DNA from 4 places in the Aureimonas mangrovi genome. Region 2 is predicted to be linked to each of the others. Evidence: riboswitches for the same ligand, from Rfam matches in the RefSeq annotation. Region 2 holds a riboswitch; each other region holds the start of a gene.
The links. Region 2 has a riboswitch for thiamine pyrophosphate ahead of H1343_RS04560 (TenA family protein). Riboswitches for the same ligand answer to the same signal wherever they lie in the genome.
Positions count from the first base shown of each region.

Region 1 (4,287 bases), 1.1 Mb from region 2:
GGCCGACACGGTCGAGGAGCCGGGCGAGGGCGACTGGACGACCATCGTCCCCAAGGCCGCGCTGAAGGGCGATTCGCACAATCTCTTCGACATCGCCGAGCGCGGGCCGTGGCGCTGGCTGCGCCTGCATATCCACCCGGACGGTGGCGTCGCGCGGCTGCGTGTCTATGGCACCGTCGCCAAGGACTGGGCGGACGTCTCGCCGCAGGAAGAAGTGGACCTCGCCTCGCTCCTCAACGGCGGCACGGCGGTGGCATGGAACGACGCGCATTACGGCCATCCGGCCAACATGCTGGCGCCGGGCACCGCGCCCGTCATGGCCGACGGCTGGGAAACAGCGCGGCGCCGCGTGCCGGGCAACGACTGGTGCGTCCTGAAGCTTGGCACCGCGGGCACGGTGGAGCGCGTCCATATCGATACGCGCCATTTCAAGGGAAATTTCCCCGATCGCTTCACCCTGCGCGCCAAGCGCCTCGGCTCGGATCCCTCCGCTGACGTCATCGAGGAGGCCTCGGCCGACTGGCCGCTCCTCGTGACCGAAACGAAGCTTTCCGCCGACGACCAGATCGAGATCACCACCGTCGAGCCGCTTGGCCCTGTCACGCATGTCCGGCTGGACATCTTCCCCGATGGCGGCGTCTCGCGCCTGCGACTCTTCGGGCGGCGCGAGGCATGAGCGGCAGGCTCGTCGCGCAGGAACTGACGGCCGATGCCTTCCGCCCCTTCGGCGAGGTGATCGAGCCGGACAACGCCAGCGAAATACAGCTCATCAACGGCGGCTCCACCACGCGCTTCCATGACATCGCGCCGGTGGAGCTCGGCGGCGGCCGCGCGCTGATCTCGATCTTCAGGGGCAAGCCCTTCGAGTTGCCCCTGAAGGTGGAGATGCTGGAACGCCACCCGCTCGGCAGCCAGGCCTTCGTACCGCTTCAGGGGCGCCCGTTCCTCGTCGTCGTCGCGCCCGACGAGGACGGCCGTCCGGGCGCGCCCGTCGCTTTCCTCTGCGACGGCAGCAAGGGCGTGTCATACGCCGCCGGCACTTGGCACCACCCGCTGATCGCGCTGGAGGAAGCGTCGGACTTCCTCGTGGTCGATCGCGGCGGGGAGGGCGTCAACTACGAGGAAGCCTTCTTCGACGAGCCCTATTCGCTGGAGAGCTCGGCCCGGTAGAGCACCGGCCAGTCGTCGGGCGATACGCCTCGGCACTCGCCCATCACGGACTGCTCGACCAGAGCCGGGCCGTCGGCGGTGAACGCGAAGCGCGTGTAGGAGCCGCAGTCGCCGATGCCGCGCCCGCGTGCGAAAGCCTCGAACGTGCGGCCGTCCTCGGCCAGCATCGGGTTGACCAGCGTGGAGCGCTGGTCGCCATCGGGCGACATCCCCTGTCCCTGCGGGCCGAAATCGGCCGGCGTGACCTCGCCTTCGCGCACGATCGAGAAATCGTAGGAGATGTTGTAGGCGCCCGCGCTCGAGCACACGCCCCACAGGCGCGTGCCGTCCTCGGCCTCCAGAACGTAGTCGCCGGCGGTCTCGGGGCAGTATTCGTCGCTTTCGGGAAGGCCCTCGGGCCGTTCGCCGGGCTCTGAAACCTCGCTGAGGGTCATGGCATCGACGGTGACGGCCGGTGGCGTCGGCGGGATCGTGTCGGCGGGGCGGTCGCCCCTCGCGACGAGCGCCCCGCTCGTGCCGGCGCGCTCCTGCATGGCGTCCATGTAGCGCAATGCCGCCGAGATGCCGGCGAGCGAGACGGGCACGCTGGTCTCGCCGAGCGAGACATCGAGGGTCTGCGCGGGCAACAGTGCGTCGATGAAGGCGACGTGATCGACCGGACCGAGCGCGGCCGAGACGATGCTCCCCTCCCCGGGCTCCGCGTCGAGTTCCATCACGGGCAGGGCCTCGCCGCCCGTCAACGACAGCTCGATCGTACCGCCTTCGCCGGCATCGTCGAGGATCGCGACGGAAACGTCCGGGCCGGATTCGGCGCCCGCCTCGCGCGTGATCTTCAGATAGGCGGGCGCTGGCGCGGCCTCGGGCGCGAGGCCGATGGCGGTGCAGTCCCAGCGGTTGTCGCAACCGACCACCCAGTCCCCGAAATACTTGATCTTGCCGGCCTCCTGCGCGAGCGCGGGGGTCGCGAGGAGGGCGGGAGCGATGAGGAGGAGCGGGCGCATGGCGGTCCTTTCGTCTGTGATCGGGCGATCCTGCCGCCCTCTTTCGGCAGTCTCGTGACGGTGGCCATACACGGCCTGCCGCGATAGGTTGAACCCGTCGACGGGGGCGTCCGCAAGCGCGGGCTGAGAAGCACCCTTGGAACCTGAACCGGATCATGCCGGCGGAGGGAGTCGAGAGGCGCAAGCGCGCCTTTCATCGCCCGCGCCCGAAAGGACAGACGCGATGAGAGCCCATCAGCCAGCCGCCCCCGATTTCGGCTCCCCGCTCTTTGCGGCGCTGCGCGCGGCGGCGGGTGACGACTGGAGCGCCTATGCGCGGCATGGTTTCGTCGAGCGGCTGGGCAACGGCACGCTGCCGCGGGCGGCCTTCCTGCACTATCTGCGCCAGGATTACGTTTTCCTGATCCACTTCGCGCGGGCGTGGTCGCTCCTCGCCTTCAAGTCGACGCGTCTCGAGGAGATGCGCCTCTGCGCCGCGACGGTCCACGCGCTCGTCGACACCGAGACGCGCCTGCATGTCGAGATCTGCGCGCGGGAGGGCATCGACGAGGCGGCGCTGGGGGCGACGCGCGAGGCGCCGCAGAACCTTGCCTATACGCGCTACGTCATCGACCGGGGCATGGCGGGCGACGGGCTCGACCTCCTCGTCGCGCTTCTGCCTTGCGTGCTCGGCTACGGCGAGATCGGCGCGCGCCTTGCCGCCGAGCACGGCACGCAAGGGCCCTATGGCGAGTGGGTCGCGACCTATGCCGGCGAGGAGTACCGGGAGACGTGCGCCGTTGTCGCGGCGCTGGCCGAGCGTCTCGGCGCGCGGCTGCTCGGCCCGGACGCATCTTCCTCGCCGCGCTGGCCGGAGCTGTGCGAGACCTTCGCCACCGCCTGCCGGCTGGAGGCGGACTTCTGGGCGATGGGCCTCTCGGCTGGAAATTAATCGAGCGGCACGATGTCCACCGTGTGCCAGGCGCTCTGTGCGCCCGTCGTCGTCACCACGCCGTCCACCGGCGCGACGTCGGCATAGTCGCGGCCGATGGCGGCTATGACGTGGTCCCCGACCGCCATGCATCCGTTCGTGGGATCGAAGCCGACCCAGCCGACGCTTGTGCCAAGCCACACGTCGACCCAGGCGTGCATGGCGTCAGCGCCTTCCAGGCGGGCCATGCCGGGCGGCGGCTCGGTGCGCAGGAAGCCCGAGACATAAGCGGCCGGGACCCCGAGACCGCGCAGGGCCGCGATCATTACATGCGCGAAGTCCTGGCAGACGCCCCGCCGCTGCGAAAAGACGCTCGCCACACTGGTGGAGACGTCGGTCGAACCGGCAACATAGGCGAAGTCCTCGCGGATGCCGCGGGCCAGCGCCAGAGCCGCGTCGGCGCCGTCTAAGTGACCCTGCGTGGCGCCGCGCGCATAGGCGGTGATCGCGCGGTCCGGGGTGACGAGCCGGCTCGGGCCGAGATGGTGGACGGGGCTCGCCCCTTCCGCATCGCGCACAGTGCGCGCCTCCTGGGCGATCGCGGCAAGGCCCGGTGCCGGGGCGGGTGCCCGGCGCTCGACGCGCACCCGAGCGCGCATCTCGGCGGTGAAGGCGTCATGCGCACCGGTGAGACGCAGATGGTCTGTCGCGTTGCCAAAGAAATCCGCCTCGCGAACCGCCTCGAAAGGCTGCGGCGAAAACGTCAGCGACAGGGACTCGACCGTCTGGCCACGATCGCCGCGCGGGCGGACGCGCAGGAGATGCCGCGCGCTGTTCACCGGCTGACCGTAGCGATAGCCCACGCGCAGGCGGATGTCGTATCTCATCGGATCTTGTCCCGCCCGCCCGACAGGCGGAAATAGCGTGCCGAGACCTCGTCGGAGATCGCGGCGAAGTCGCCCACAATGCGCGTGAGAAACGCCGGGTCGACCTCGATCGCGGCGGCGGTGCGCAGGCGCACGGCGAGCCGCGCGGCCCGCTTGCCGCTTCCTGTCGTCTCCCCGGCAAGGCCCGTCAGCCCGCCCTCCACGCCGTTCGCCTGAAAGGCGAGAGAGCGCGGATTGTGGGGGTCGAGGATCGACAGATCGACGACCGCCTCGCGCGACAGGTCGACCGAGAAGCGGCGGCGGTAGGTCATGCGGCTGT
Region 1 is NZ_CP059692.1:3,349,584-3,353,870, reverse strand. It holds gene alc (allantoicase) at 1-676, shown strand, start outside; gene H1343_RS16200 (ureidoglycolate lyase) at 673-1,170, shown strand; gene H1343_RS16195 (DUF1176 domain-containing protein) at 1,143-2,171, opposite strand; TPP riboswitch at 2,264-2,358, shown strand; gene H1343_RS16190 (TenA family protein) at 2,395-3,102, shown strand; gene H1343_RS16185 (transglutaminase family protein) at 3,099-3,968, opposite strand; gene H1343_RS16180 (circularly permuted type 2 ATP-grasp protein) at 3,965-4,287, opposite strand, start outside.
Region 1: another riboswitch for thiamine pyrophosphate. It lies ahead of H1343_RS16190 (TenA family protein); the one in region 2 lies ahead of H1343_RS04560 (TenA family protein).

Region 2 (4,287 bases):
CGAGATGATGACGGTGGCGGTGAAGATGGCGTTGGTCTCACCATCGAAGATGCCGTTGGCCACCGCAGCCGAATACAGGACGAAGGCGAACTCGCCGCCCTGTGCGAAGAGGCTGACGCGCACGATCGCTTCGCGACGCGTCGAACCGAGAAGACGCGCGACGACGTAGATGCCGATGGACTTCACCAGGATGAAGCCGACGACCGCAACGGCGATCATCGCCCATTCGCGCGCGATCACCGAAAGATCTAGCGACATGCCGACGGCGAGGAAGAAGAGGCCGAGGAGGATGCCGCGGAACGGGTCGATATCGGCCTCGAGCTGGTTCTTGAAGGTGGATTCGGACAGGAACACGCCGGCGAGGAACGCGCCCATCGCCATCGAAAGGCCGCCCTCGTCCATGAGGAGCGCCGCGCCGAGGACGACGAGCAGAGCCGCCGCGGTCATCACCTCTCGAGCCTTTGCGCGCGCCAGCACCGCGAACATCGGATTGAGGAGGTAGCGTCCCACGAGGACGAGGACGGCGAGCGCGACGAAGGCGATCCCCATTTCCTGCCAGAGCGGCGTGGCCTCCTCCCCGCCACGCGGCCCGATGAAGGCAACGACCGCCAGAAGCGGCACGATGGCGAGGTCTTCCAGTAGCAGGATGGAGACTGCCCGCTGGCCGGCGGGCGTGGCGGTCTCGCCGCGCTCCTCCAGCATCTGCATCACGACGGCTGTGGAGGAGAGCACGAAACCGAGCCCGGCCACGAAGGCGACAGACAGCGGCAGGCCCGCGAAAGTGCCCGCGAGCGTCAGGAGCGTGCCGCACAGGGCGACCTGCGCGAGCCCCAGCCCGAAGATCTGGCGACGAAGCGCCCACAGACGCGCAGGCTCCATCTCGAGCCCGATGATGAAGAGGAGCATGATCACGCCGAATTCGGCGAAGTGCAGGATGCGCTCGGGGTCCTCAAATAGCGCCAGGCCGAAGGGCCCGACGACCAAACCCGCCGTGAAGTAGCCGAGGACAGGGCCGAGGCCGAGCCGCTTGAAGATCGGCACCGCGATGACGCCCGCTCCGAGTAGCGCAACCACCTGCGCCAGATCGTATCCACCGCCGCCTTCGACCGCCATTGCGCGCACCCCCGTGACCGCAACCACCTTAAACGCGCGATGGGATCATGACACAAGTTGCATTTCACGGGACGGTGAAGTGCACATTTCGCAACGCTCGCGGCTCTCCGGTAGGGCGATGTTGGGGGGCGATCACCACGGTGCGCACCTGAAAGTCGATCGTTTCCGCGCCGTATAGCCGCGCGTTAAAGACCGCGTGTCAAATCTCGTAGGCGGCGTCGAAGAAAGCCCTTTCGAGACGGACGGCACGCGTGAAAAGATCGCGGCACACCGCGTCCTCGTGCGGTCCGACGCGATCCAGCTCCGCACGCAGGAAGACCACGAAATCACGAAAGGCCGGGTTGTCGTGCAGCGTGATCCATTCGTCGTGGACGAAGTTGTCGGGACGCCGGGCGTCGGCGCGCATTGCCCATTCGAGATAGGACCACTCCGCAACGCACAGGACGCTCAGCGCGCCGGCGTAGGAGCGCATGGTGGCGGCCTCGCGCATGATCGCCTTGAAGCCGGCGGTCGGCTCCGTATCCGGTGTGGCCTCCCGCGTCCCATTGTCGACGCCGAGCGCTTCGAAGGAGCGCTCGAAATAAGTGTTCTCCTCGCCCGCGATCATCCCCCCGAAGCGTGCGAGGCGCAGCCGGGCCGTGAAATTGTCCGCGCTTGCCTGTGCGGCGCCGAGGAGCATCAGGAAGGCATCAAGGAAGCGGTGATCCTGCACGAGATACCGCGCCATGACCGCATCGTCGATCGTCCCGGCAAGAAGCTCGTCCACGAAGCGATGGCCGATCGTCGCCTGCCAGTCCTCGCTTGCGGCCTGCCGCAGTGCTTCCGTGAATCGCTCGTTCATCTGCGTCTCCCTTCATCGCCACGGGCGGCCGACGAGGGATGAGGCGAGGCGTCCCGTACGCGGTCCGCCGGTTCCCGTTCCTACGCCGGCATGACCCGGATCAGGTTCAAGGGTTCGGCGACCGCCGTCTCAGCGCCGCCTTCCTTTGCGAAAGCGGCGCACCCCTCGGAATGAGGCGAGGATGGGCGCGGGGAAGCACGCGTGTCAATCGTGCAACGTCAGATGCGGCCCTCTTCCACGCCGTGGCACGCGACGATGACGCCGTCCTGCGGTTTCATCAGCGGCGCCTCGCGCCGGCAGCGGTCGTTGGCGTGGGGGCAACGGGGGTGGAAGAAGCAGCCGGACGGCGGTGAGATCGGGTTCGGGATCTCGCCCTTCACCGGCGAGCGCTCGCGGCCGGTCATCTCCATGTCCGGCACGGAGTCGAGGAGCGAGCGCGTGTAGGGATGGCGCGCGCGCTCGAACAGCACCTTCGGCGGCGCGATCTCGCACAGGCGGCCGAGATAGAGGACGCCCACCTCGTCGGCCATGTAGTTCACCACCGCGAGATTGTGGGAGATGAACAGGTAGGTCAGGCCGAACTCGTCCTGCAGGTCCTTCATCAGGTTGAGGATCTGCGCCTGGACCGAGACGTCGAGGGCCGAGGTCGGCTCGTCGCAGACGATGAACTCCGGCCGGTTGGCGAGCGCGCGCGCGATGCAGATGCGCTGGCGCTGGCCACCCGAGAACTGGTGCGGATACTTGATCCCGTCCTCGGGCGAGAGCTTCACGACCTCGAGAAGCCGGCCGACCTCCTTGTCGATCTCGGCCTTGGTCGTGGCGATGCCGTAGGTCTTCAGAGGCTCGGCGATGATGTCGCGCACGCGCCAGCGAGGGTTCAGCGAGGCGTAGGGGTCCTGGAAGATCATCTGGAAGCGGCGGCGCAGTTCGCCGAGCTTGCGGGCATTGCCCTTGTCCCAGATGTCGACGGTGTCGAACTCCACTGCGCCCTTCGTCGGCTCGATCAGCCCGACGACCATGCGTGCGATGGTCGACTTGCCCGATCCCGATTCGCCCACGAGCGCGAAGGTCTTGCCCTTTTCGATCTGGAGCGTGACGTCGTCGACGGCCTTCACGCTCTGCTTGGGCTTGCGCTCGATGATGCGGTTGAGAAGGGGCGCCGAGACGTCGAACTCGCGCGAGAGATGGTCGATCTTCAGAAGCGCGCTCATGCCGTGGCGTCTCCATGGAGGAAGCAGGCGACGTCCGTCGCGCCGACATGGTTGAGGCCGGGCCGCTTGGCTGAACACATCGGCATTTCGCGCTCGCAGCGCGGATGGAAGGCGCAGCCGTTCGGGATGCGGTTGAGGCGCGGCATGGCCCCGGTGATCTGGCGCAGCCGCTCGTCGGTGCCCGCGATCGAGGGGATCGAGCCCATCAGGCCGGAGGTGTAGGGGTGCAGCGGATGCTGAAGCATGTCCTTCACCGGTCCGACCTCGGCGATGCGCCCGGCATACAGGACGGCAACGCGGTCGGCGGCCTCGGCGATCACGCCCATGTCGTGCGTGATGAGGATGGCCGAGGTGCCGCGCTCGGCGCAGACCTTCTTGAACACCGCGATGATCTGCGCCTGCAGCGAGACGTCGAGCGCGGTCGTCGGCTCGTCGGCCACGATGAACTCGGGCTCGGCGCACAAAGCGAGCGCGATGACGACGCGCTGGCGCATGCCGCCCGAGAACTGGTGCGGATACGAGTCCACCCGCTGGGCGGGCGCCGGAATGCCGACATCAGCCAGAAGGTCGATGGCGCGCTTTCGCGCATCGGCGGCTGAAACCGGAAGATGCGTGCGGATCGTCTCGATGAGCTGCTCGCCCACCGTGTAGAGCGGGTTGAGGCTCGTCAGCGGATCCTGGAAGACCATGCCGATGCGCTTGCCACGCAGGCGCCGCATCTCTTCCTCGGGCAGATTGTCGATCCGCTCGCCCTTGAGCAGGATTTCGCCGCCCGCGACGCGCCCCGGGGGGTCGATAAGGCCGATGATCGCCGAGCCGGTGATCGACTTGCCGGCGCCGGATTCGCCGACGACGCCGAGGATCTCGCCCGGCGCCACGTCGAACGACACCTTGTCGATGGCGCGCAGGGTTCCGCGCCGCGTGGGGAATTCCACGACGAGATCCTTCAGCGAAATGACCGGCGTCGCCTTGGCGACCTTGGCGGCCGCGACTTCGAGGACCGCGCTCATTTCGCCAGCCTCGGGTTCAGCGCCTCGCGCAGCCAGTCGCCCAGGAGGTTGATGGAGAGCGCGAGCGCAAGGAGCGTCAGGGAGGGGAACAGGAGAATCCACCATTCGCCGG
Region 2 is NZ_CP059692.1:966,373-970,659, reverse strand. It holds gene H1343_RS04565 (monovalent cation:proton antiporter-2 (CPA2) family protein) at 1-1,113, opposite strand, end outside; gene H1343_RS04560 (TenA family protein) at 1,313-1,954, opposite strand; TPP riboswitch at 2,015-2,130, opposite strand; gene H1343_RS04555 (ABC transporter ATP-binding protein) at 2,173-3,165, opposite strand; gene H1343_RS04550 (ABC transporter ATP-binding protein) at 3,162-4,175, opposite strand; gene H1343_RS04545 (ABC transporter permease) at 4,172-4,287, opposite strand, start outside.

Region 3 (4,287 bases), 220 kb from region 2:
GCCGAATCGCAACTGATCGTCCCGCCGAGACGGTAGGCGAGCGCGCGCACATGCGCCAGCCCGATCCCCTCGCCGGGTTGATCCTGGGTGCCAGAGCGGCGGAACAGGTCGAACACGCGCTCGTGATCCTTCGGATCGATACCACGGCCGTTGTCCTGGATTTCGAAGATCATGCGCGGGCCGGACCTGCGGGCGCGCACGCGGATCTGCCCCGGGCGGCCGGGCTTGAGATACTTTACCGCGTTCTCGACGAGGTTGGAGAAGATCTGCTCGATGGCCACGCGGTCGGAGACGATCTTCGGCAGGCTGCCCTCCACGGTGATCTCGGCCCCCACCTCGTTCAGCCGATGCTGGAGCGTGTCGGTGATGCCGGCCAGCATCGCGTCCATGTCGAGCGGCTCGGGCGTGATGACGCGCCGTCCCTCGCGCGAAAGCCGCAGGATGGCGTTGATCAGCCGGTCCATCTTCTGGGTGGAGGAGCGGATGAAGCCGATCGCCTCCGGCAGGTCCTCCTTCGCCGCGTAGCGTGCCTCGGGCGTCACGAGGTCCGGCGCTTCGGTCTCGGCCTTGTCGATCAGCGCCGACAGTTCGCCCGTCGCCGCCTCGAGTTCGGCGGTGAAGCCCATCACGTTGACAAGCGGCGAACGAAGGTCGTGGCTGACGATGTAGGCGAAGCGCTGGATTTCGTCGTTGGCGCGCTGAAGGTCGGCGGTGCGCACGGCGACGGCGCCCTCGAGCATCTCGTTGAGCCCCGCGAGCGTGGTGCGCGAGCGCTCGAGAGCGGCGAGGTTGCGGCGGATGACGTAGATCGTGCCGGCGGCCATGACCAGAAGCAGGATGCCCGCAACGCCGAGGATGATGTAGGCGAGCGCCAGCGTCCGCTCACGCTCGATCACACGCTCGGCCAGAAGCCCCTGCTCACGCTCGACCATCTCGGAGATCACGCTGCGGATTTCCATGATGATCGCGACGCTGTTGTCCCCGTTAAAGAGGGTGCGCGGATCGAGTTGTGGGTCGGCGCGCAGCCGCTCCAGCGTCGTGCGGGCATTTGCGTTGTGCGCCTCGTCGAGCGCGCGCAATCGATCCAGAGCTGCTCTTTGCGAGGGATTGTCGGCGGTCAGCGCACCCAGCGCCTCGAGGATGGTCGCCTTGCGCTGGATCAACCTGTCGATGATGCCGGCATAGCTCTCGTCACTCGACAGGAGAAAGCCGCGCCGCGCCGTCGCCACGCGCTCGGCGGCGGTCTCGAACTCGCCCAGCGCCTTCTCGACCTCGTAGGTGTGGGCAACCAGATTGCCGCGCTGCTGCGTCTCGAGAAGCGCGACCGCGCCGGCAATCCCCACAACGACGAGAGCGGCGAAGCCGAAGACGATAGCGCCGACGACGGATCGGCCGAACGGCTTTGCGGAAGGCTTGATCAAGGCTGCGATTGACCCGTTGAACGCGAAACCCTGCCATAGCGGCCGCGCGGTGTGCGCGCCAGCCCTCTCGTCACCTTCGCGCGAAGTGGAGCACGGGCGGGGCAGGTGACTTGACGGCACCCATGCTTTGCGGGTGAGTGGGCGCCGGGCGGAGCGCCAAGGGAGAGACGACGGAAGACGATGCTGCAGGGCCTCTACGACTGGACCTTGAAGATGTCCCAGCATCGAAATGCCGAGCGCTCGCTGGCGGCGATGTGCTTTGCGGAAAGCTCCTTCCTGCCGGCCATGCCGGAGGTGATGCTCCTGCCGATGATCCTGGCGGATCGCACGCGCGCCTGGCGCCTCGCATTCGTCTGCACGCTCTGGTCCGTGCTCGGTGGCATCCTCGGCTACTTCATCGGTGTCTTCCTGTTCGAGAGCGTCGGCGAGCCGCTGCTCGCCTTCTACCGGATGACCGGCAGCTTCGAACGCATCGCCGAGGACTACAACGATCTCGGCTGGCTCATGGTGCTGATCGGCGGCGGCATCACGCCGGTGCCCTACAAGGTCATCACCATCCTGTCGGGCGTCACGCGGCTCGACTTCGCGGTCTTCGTCGGCATGAGCGTCGTCGCGCGATCGATCCGCTTCTACATCCCTTGCGCGCTCCTGTATTATTTCGGCCCGCAGGCGAAGGTCTTCCTGGAGAAGCGCATGTCGCTCGTCTTCTGGAGCTCGCTGGCGCTGATCGTCGGCGGCACGCTCCTTGCCGGATACATTCTGTAGAGGCTCCCGTTGACATGGGCGCGCGCCGCGATCATCTTCCCGCCCATCCGAGGGGTGCGCCCTATACGCGCTGAGATGGCGACATCGCCGAACCCTTGAACCTGATCCGGGTCATGCCGGCGTAGGGACGGGACATTGGTCGAAGTCGCATCTTCAAGCCGGGGCGGCTTTGCGCGCCCCCCATCCGCGAGTTGCCGCAGGAGCGGGGCTGCTCGCGCCGGGCTGAACTTTCTCGCCGGCTTCGCCACGATCCTCGCCATCTGGCAGTTCAGTATCTGGCTGATCGCGCCGCCGCATTTCATCCTGCCAGCGCCTGCCGCAGTCATCGAGGTGTTCGCGCAGCGCTCCGACTTCCTCCTGCGGCACGGGCTCGTCACGCTCGCCGAGATCGGCCTCGGCCTCCTCTTCGGCTCGCTTGCGGGCATCCTCGTCGCGTTGTCGGTCGCCTCGATCCCCGGTGTGCGCCAACTCGTCTGGCCAGCGGTGCTGGTGATCCAGGCGCTGCCGGTCTTCGCAGTGGCGCCGATCCTCGTCCTGTGGTTCGGCTTCGGCATGGCCTCGAAGGTGGTGATGGCCGCGCTCATCATCTTCTTCCCGGTTGCCTCCGCTTTCGCGGACGGCCTGCGCCGCACCGAGAGCGATGTCCTGGAATCGGCCGCGCTGCTCGGCGCCGGTCGCTGGCAGACGCTCGCACTTATCCGCATTCCCCTGGCGCTGCCGGGCCTCGTCTCGGGCCTTCGCGTCGCTGCCCCTCTTGCCCCGCTCGGCGCCGTGATCGGCGAATGGGTGGGCGCCTCGGCCGGGCTCGGCTTCATCATGCTGCAGGCGAATGCCCGCATGCAGACCGACATCCTCTTCGCCGTTCTCGTCATTCTTGCCGCGCTGACGCTGGCGCTGCGCTTTGCCGTGGACGAACTCGCCGCGATCCTCGTGCCCTGGGCGCGCGAGGCCGAATGACCGCAAGGACCTCGATCATGTCGCTGAACCGCCTCCTCCTCGTCGCCGGCGCGCTCGCCGGCCTCGTCGCCGCGCCCGCGCGTGCGCAGGAGCCGGCCGCTCCCGAGCCGGCCTCGCTGACGGTGCTCCTGGAATGGTTCGTGAACCCCGACCACGCGCCGCTCGTGATCGCCGAGGAACTCGGCTATTTCGAAGAGGCTGGGCTCGACGTCTCGCTGATCGCGCCGTCCGACCCGTCTGCGCCGCCGCGCCTCCTGGCGGCGGGCCAGGCCGACATGGCGATCCATTACCAGACGACGCTCTATCTCGATCACGCTGCCGGGCTGCCGCTGAAGCGCTTCGGCACGCTGGTGGAGACGCCGCTCAACATGATCATGGTGCGCGCAGACGGGCCGGTCGAGACGCTGGCGGACCTGCGCGGCAAACGCATCGGCTATTCCGTCTCGGGCTTCGAGGAGGTGATGGTGAGCACCATGCTCGCCTCGCAGGGGCTGGAGCCCGACGACATCGAGTTCATCAACGTCAATTTCGCGCTCTCGACCTCGCTCCTGTCGGGACAGGTGGATGCGGTGGCCGGCGCCTACCGCAATTTCGAGATGACGCAGATCCGCCTCGCGGGAGGGGAGGGGCGCGGCTTCTTTCCTGAAGAGAACGGCGTGCCGCCCTATGACGAACTGATCTACGTGACGCGCGACGACCTCATCAACGATCCCCGCCTGCCGCGCTTCCTCGACGCGGTGGAGAAGGCGACGCTTTATCTGACCAACCATCCGCAGGAGGCGTGGGAAGCCTACGCTAGCGCCTATCCGGATCTCGACGACGAGCTGAACCGGCAGGCCTTCACCGACACGCTGCCGCGCCTCGCCAAGCGACCGGGCGCGCTGGACACGCGCCGCTACGAGCGCTTCGGCCAGTTCCTCGAGGACGCGGGGCTTCTCGACACGGCGCCGGCGGTCGGGGAGATCGCGGTGGAGCTGCGATGATCGATCTTCCGATCCGGGCCGGCGCGCTCCTGACGGCCTTGCGCGAGAGACGTCCGCGCGTCCACTGCCTGACGAACTCGGTTGTGCAGAAGTTCACGGCCGACGGGCTCTCCGCGCTCGGCGCGGTGCCCTCGATGACGCAGAGCCTCGACGAGGTGGCC
Region 3 is NZ_CP059692.1:748,799-753,085, forward strand. It holds gene H1343_RS03505 (sensor histidine kinase) at 1-1,421, opposite strand, end outside; gene H1343_RS03510 (YqaA family protein) at 1,602-2,186, shown strand; TPP riboswitch at 2,227-2,331, shown strand; gene H1343_RS03515 (ABC transporter permease) at 2,409-3,143, shown strand; gene H1343_RS03520 (ABC transporter substrate-binding protein) at 3,161-4,126, shown strand; gene H1343_RS03525 (hydroxyethylthiazole kinase) at 4,123-4,287, shown strand, end outside.
Region 3: another riboswitch for thiamine pyrophosphate. It lies ahead of H1343_RS03515 (ABC transporter permease); the one in region 2 lies ahead of H1343_RS04560 (TenA family protein).

Region 4 (4,287 bases), 1.5 Mb from region 2:
CTATGTCGACAGTGGCTTCGCGCTCGACCGGGACGCGCTTCTCGAAAAGCTCTGACCACAGCATCGGCTTGCAAACCGTGTCCGGTTTTCACAAGGTCCGATTCGTGGATTCAACGGGTTGGAGCGGTCGTTGTGTGTCCGAAAGGACTCACGCCGCGCCAGCGAAAAAGCGGGCCGCTGCGCGGCCCGCCCGAAGCGTTCGATCGTTGTGGTTTCTATTCAGTGGCGCGCTTCGACAGTGGCGCCGCGCAGCGCATCCAGCATGACGGGAGTGATACGATCGACACCCATCTGCTTGGCCTGGACGACAGCACGCCGAACCACTTCGGCCTCGCTCTCGGCGCGGATCACGCGCTCGCATCCCGGTATGACGCCTGCACATTTCAGCTCGAACATGTCTGCCTCCCGTGTCACGCCTTAACGAGAGATTAAGATGCGCTTATCGCGGAATGTTTCAACATGAAACAATGGCGCATGCCCCATGCTGCGGCGCCGTTCAGGGCCACTTCACCAGCGGCGGGAGAGAGGACAGGATCGCCTCGATATTGCCGCCTGTCTTCAGCCCGAACAGGGTTCCCCGGTCGTAGAGCAGATTGTATTCGACGTAGCGCCCCCGCCGCACAAGCTGCTCGTCGCGGTCAGCTTCCGTATAGGCATGTGCGGCGTTCTGCCGCACCAGATGTGGGTACACCACGAGGAAGGCCTTTCCGACATCCTTGGTGAAGGCAAAGTCGGCATCCCAGCCGCCTTTCTCGGCGGGCGAATGTAGCCAGTCGTAGAAGATGCCGCCGACGCCGCGATGCTCGTCGCGGTGCGGCAGATAGAAATACTCGTCGCACCACTGCTTCAGCGTGTCGTGGCTGACGATGCCGGAGTGGCGCTCGCACACGAACTTCATCGCCTTGTGGAAGGCGAGCGTGTCCGGATCGTCGGCACGCCGGCGCCTGTCGAGCACCGGTGTGAGATCGGCGCCGCCGCCGAACCACTGGCCGGTGGTCACGACCATGCGCGTGTTCATGTGGACCGCCGGCACGTTCGGATTGCGCATGTGGGCGATCAGCGAGATGCCCGACGCCCAGAAGGAGCGGTCCTCCTCCGCGCCGGGAATGTTCTGCGCGAAGTCTTCCGACAGCGTGCCGTGGACGGTGGAGGTGTGGACGCCGACCTTCTCGAACACGCGGCCGTGCATCATCGACATCACGCCGCCGCCGCCATCGCCCTCGCGCGTCCAGGGCTTGCGCTCGAAACGCCCGGCGGGAAGGCCGGTGTCCTCCCCGAACTCGTCCTCCAGCGCCTCGAACGCGGTGATGATCTTGTCGCGCAGCGTCTCGAACCAGACCCGCGCGAGTTCCTTCTTCTCGGAGATGTTCTCCGGCAGGCCCTTCGGCAGTTCGGGACGTTCCATCAGCACCTGTTCCTCCGGCAACGGCGCCGTCGCCGTTCGGGCGCCTTTCCGTTCTCGCGTAACAGGTCCGTGACCATCGCGGAAGACCTTGGAATGATTCGCCAAAGCGCTGTGCCGCGCCTATCTTCAAGGCTCGAGAGCCGCTGGATGAACGAGCCCGCCCGCCCATGAGCCGCCTGCCGCCTCCACCGCTTGAGAATCTGCGCCGCCATCTGCGGGCCCGGAAGAACCGTGCCGGCGCGCGGGACAGTTTCCTGCGCGAGACCTTCACGCTGCCGCGCGGCGAAGCGCGGCTGAAGGCGCGCGAATGGTTCGAGCGCTACCCGAAGGCCGCCTACTGGACCGAGGTGGAGAGCTGGCGCGTCCTGCCGGGCGACGAGGTTGAGTTCACCATGCGCCGCCTGCCGAGCGCGGACTGATCAACGCGCGCTCGGGCTGTTGGCCGAGACGGTCACGTCCATCGCCACATGCGCCTGCGCCGGCGCGAAGCACAGGAAGGAGCGGCCCAGCGTCTCGAAGACAGGCCCGGCGTCGCCGCGCAGCTTGGTGACGAAATTCTTCGGCCTGTCGAGCACGCCGGATCTGCTCAGAAACGCGATGCACGCCTCGATTCCGTCCATGTGGCGATTCTCGCCCAGCGGATAATAGGCAAACTGCGCGGCGACGGTCTGCCCGAGCACGGGGGCGGCCGAGACGGCTGTAAGGCACGCATCGATATTGGCGGAGAGCGGCTCGATCATGCCGAAGGCCGGTTCGGGGCCTTCCGGTTCTCCCGCGCCGCCGGGACAGCCGCGCGAGACCGTGGCCGAAAGGACGACGTGCTCGCCCGTCGCGGCGGCCGCCGCGAACAGGTCGCGCATGGCGGGAAAAAGTTCGTCGGCCGCGCCCGAAAGATGCGTCGAGATGTCGTCCGTCTCGATGCGCATGCGTTCGCGATAGGGATCGAGCGCTCCGAGCGCGTTCATGATCACCGACACGAAGTCCGCGCTCATCGGGTGAAGGGAAATCTGTGCGCCTGCATACATGGCCGCCTCGCTCCGCTGGTATGATCCAGATCAGCTGTTGAGGGTCGGACGGCCTCGCGCCGTCCTCTCAGCCCCGGCATCGCGGGGCGCCCCTGTCGCAAGGCCGACACTACGTCATCCGTGCGCCGGGTGAAACCGCCGCCCGCGTCTCACACGACCTGTATCGCGACATAGCCGGCATAGGCGGCGAGGAGCGCTCCGCCGGCGGTGCGGCCGATGCGCCTGAGCGTGAGGAGCGCGATCGCCGCGACGACTGCGACGCCGGCCATCACGGGCGCGTCGAAGCTCGCGAACTGCGCGGCGACCGGGATCGGGGTGATAAGCGCGGTGATGCCGAGGATCGCCAGGAGGTTGAAGACGTTCGAGCCGAGGATGTTGCCCACAACCACCTCCGTCTGACCTTTGCGCGACGCCGAGATGGTGGCGGCCAGTTCGGGCAGCGAGGTGCCGACAGCCACCACCGTCAGTCCGATGACCGCCTCGCTGATCCCGACGCCACGCGCCAGAGCGGTGGCTCCGTCGACCATCAGCGAGGCGCCGAAGACGAGAGCTGCGATACCCCCAAACGCCGCCAAGAGCGACATCGCGAGGCCGAGGTTCGCCTGCGGCGGGGCGGCGGACGTCTCCTCGTCGCGTTGCTCGCTTACATAGGCGAAGACGAGATAGGCGATCAGCGCCGACACCATCGCGAGGGCCAAGAGGCGCGAGACGGTACCCGTCCAAAGGATCGCGACGATGGCCAGAGAGGCGGCGACCATCATGATCGCGTCTCGCTTCACATGCGCGCCGGCCAGAGCCAGCGGGGCGATCACTGCGGCGGTTCCTCCGATCAGGAGGATATTGGCGGTGTTGGAGCCGAGGACATTGCCGAGCGCGATGTCGGGCGAGCCGGCGAGCGCGGCCTGCACCGAGACGAGAAGTTCCGGTGCGCTGGTGCCGAAGCCGACGATCACAAGGCTGACGAGAAGGGCGGAAAGGCCGAATCGCGCCGCGAGAGACACGCTGCCCCTCACGAGGGCCTCGCCGCCGAGGAACAGGAAGACGAGACCCGCCGCTATCAATACCAAATCCCACGCCATTCGCTGCGCCTGCTCCGTTCCTGTTGCGTCGCAGCGAAGGTGGGGCGCTCGGCGCCGGTTTGAACCGGGGCCGCTATGAAATCAGTGAGAGCGGACGTCGAAGCTGGCGCAGTGCCTCGCCGGTCACCATCGCGGCGGAGACGGCAAGGTTAAGCGAGCGCGTCCCCGGCGCCATCGGGATCGTCAGCCTCTCATCGGCGGTCTGGTGAACGTGGTCCGGAACGCCGGCGCTCTCGCGCCCGAACAGAAGAATATCCTCGGCGCCGAAGGCGAAGTCACGATAGTCTTCGCTGGCCTTCGTCGTAAGCAGCACGAGCCGGCGCCCGCTCGCACGTCGCGCCTGGTCGAAGGCGGAAAAGTCGAGATGGCGTATCAGTCGCGCTGCGTCGAGGTAATCCATGCCGGCGCGCTTCAAGGACCGGTCCGACAGGTCGAAGCCCGCGGGCTCGATGATCTCGATGTCCACGCCCATGCATGCGCCGAAGCGCATGAGGGTCCCGGTGTTGCCGGCGATGTCGGGCTGATAGAGGGCGATCGAAACTGTCATGGCGCCGTGATAGGGCCTGCACCTCGCCTTTGCGAGCGCCGGCGTGAAAGCGCGGCGCGCAGACCTATATGCGCATCGGCTGCGCTGCGCCTGCGTTACAGCGCGCGAGCCCGCCTGCCGCCTGCCCGCACCGACTGGAATACAGATGTTCACCTTCTTCGAGCGGCTCGTCGATCCGTTCCCCTCGCACTCGCCGAAGAGCCCGCCCGCCTCCTTCTGGCCCTTCGTCTG
Region 4 is NZ_CP059692.1:2,979,691-2,983,977, reverse strand. It holds gene H1343_RS14365 (CCA tRNA nucleotidyltransferase) at 1-55, shown strand, start outside; gene H1343_RS14360 (DUF1059 domain-containing protein) at 220-396, opposite strand; gene hemF (oxygen-dependent coproporphyrinogen oxidase) at 497-1,405, opposite strand; gene H1343_RS14350 (hypothetical protein) at 1,573-1,824, shown strand; gene H1343_RS14345 (YkoF family thiamine/hydroxymethylpyrimidine-binding protein) at 1,825-2,430, opposite strand; TPP riboswitch at 2,421-2,534, opposite strand; gene H1343_RS14340 (calcium/sodium antiporter) at 2,580-3,509, opposite strand; gene H1343_RS14335 (tRNA (cytidine(34)-2'-O)-methyltransferase) at 3,583-4,056, opposite strand; gene H1343_RS14330 (ABC transporter ATP-binding protein) at 4,202-4,287, shown strand, end outside.
Region 4: another riboswitch for thiamine pyrophosphate. It lies ahead of H1343_RS14345 (YkoF family thiamine/hydroxymethylpyrimidine-binding protein); the one in region 2 lies ahead of H1343_RS04560 (TenA family protein).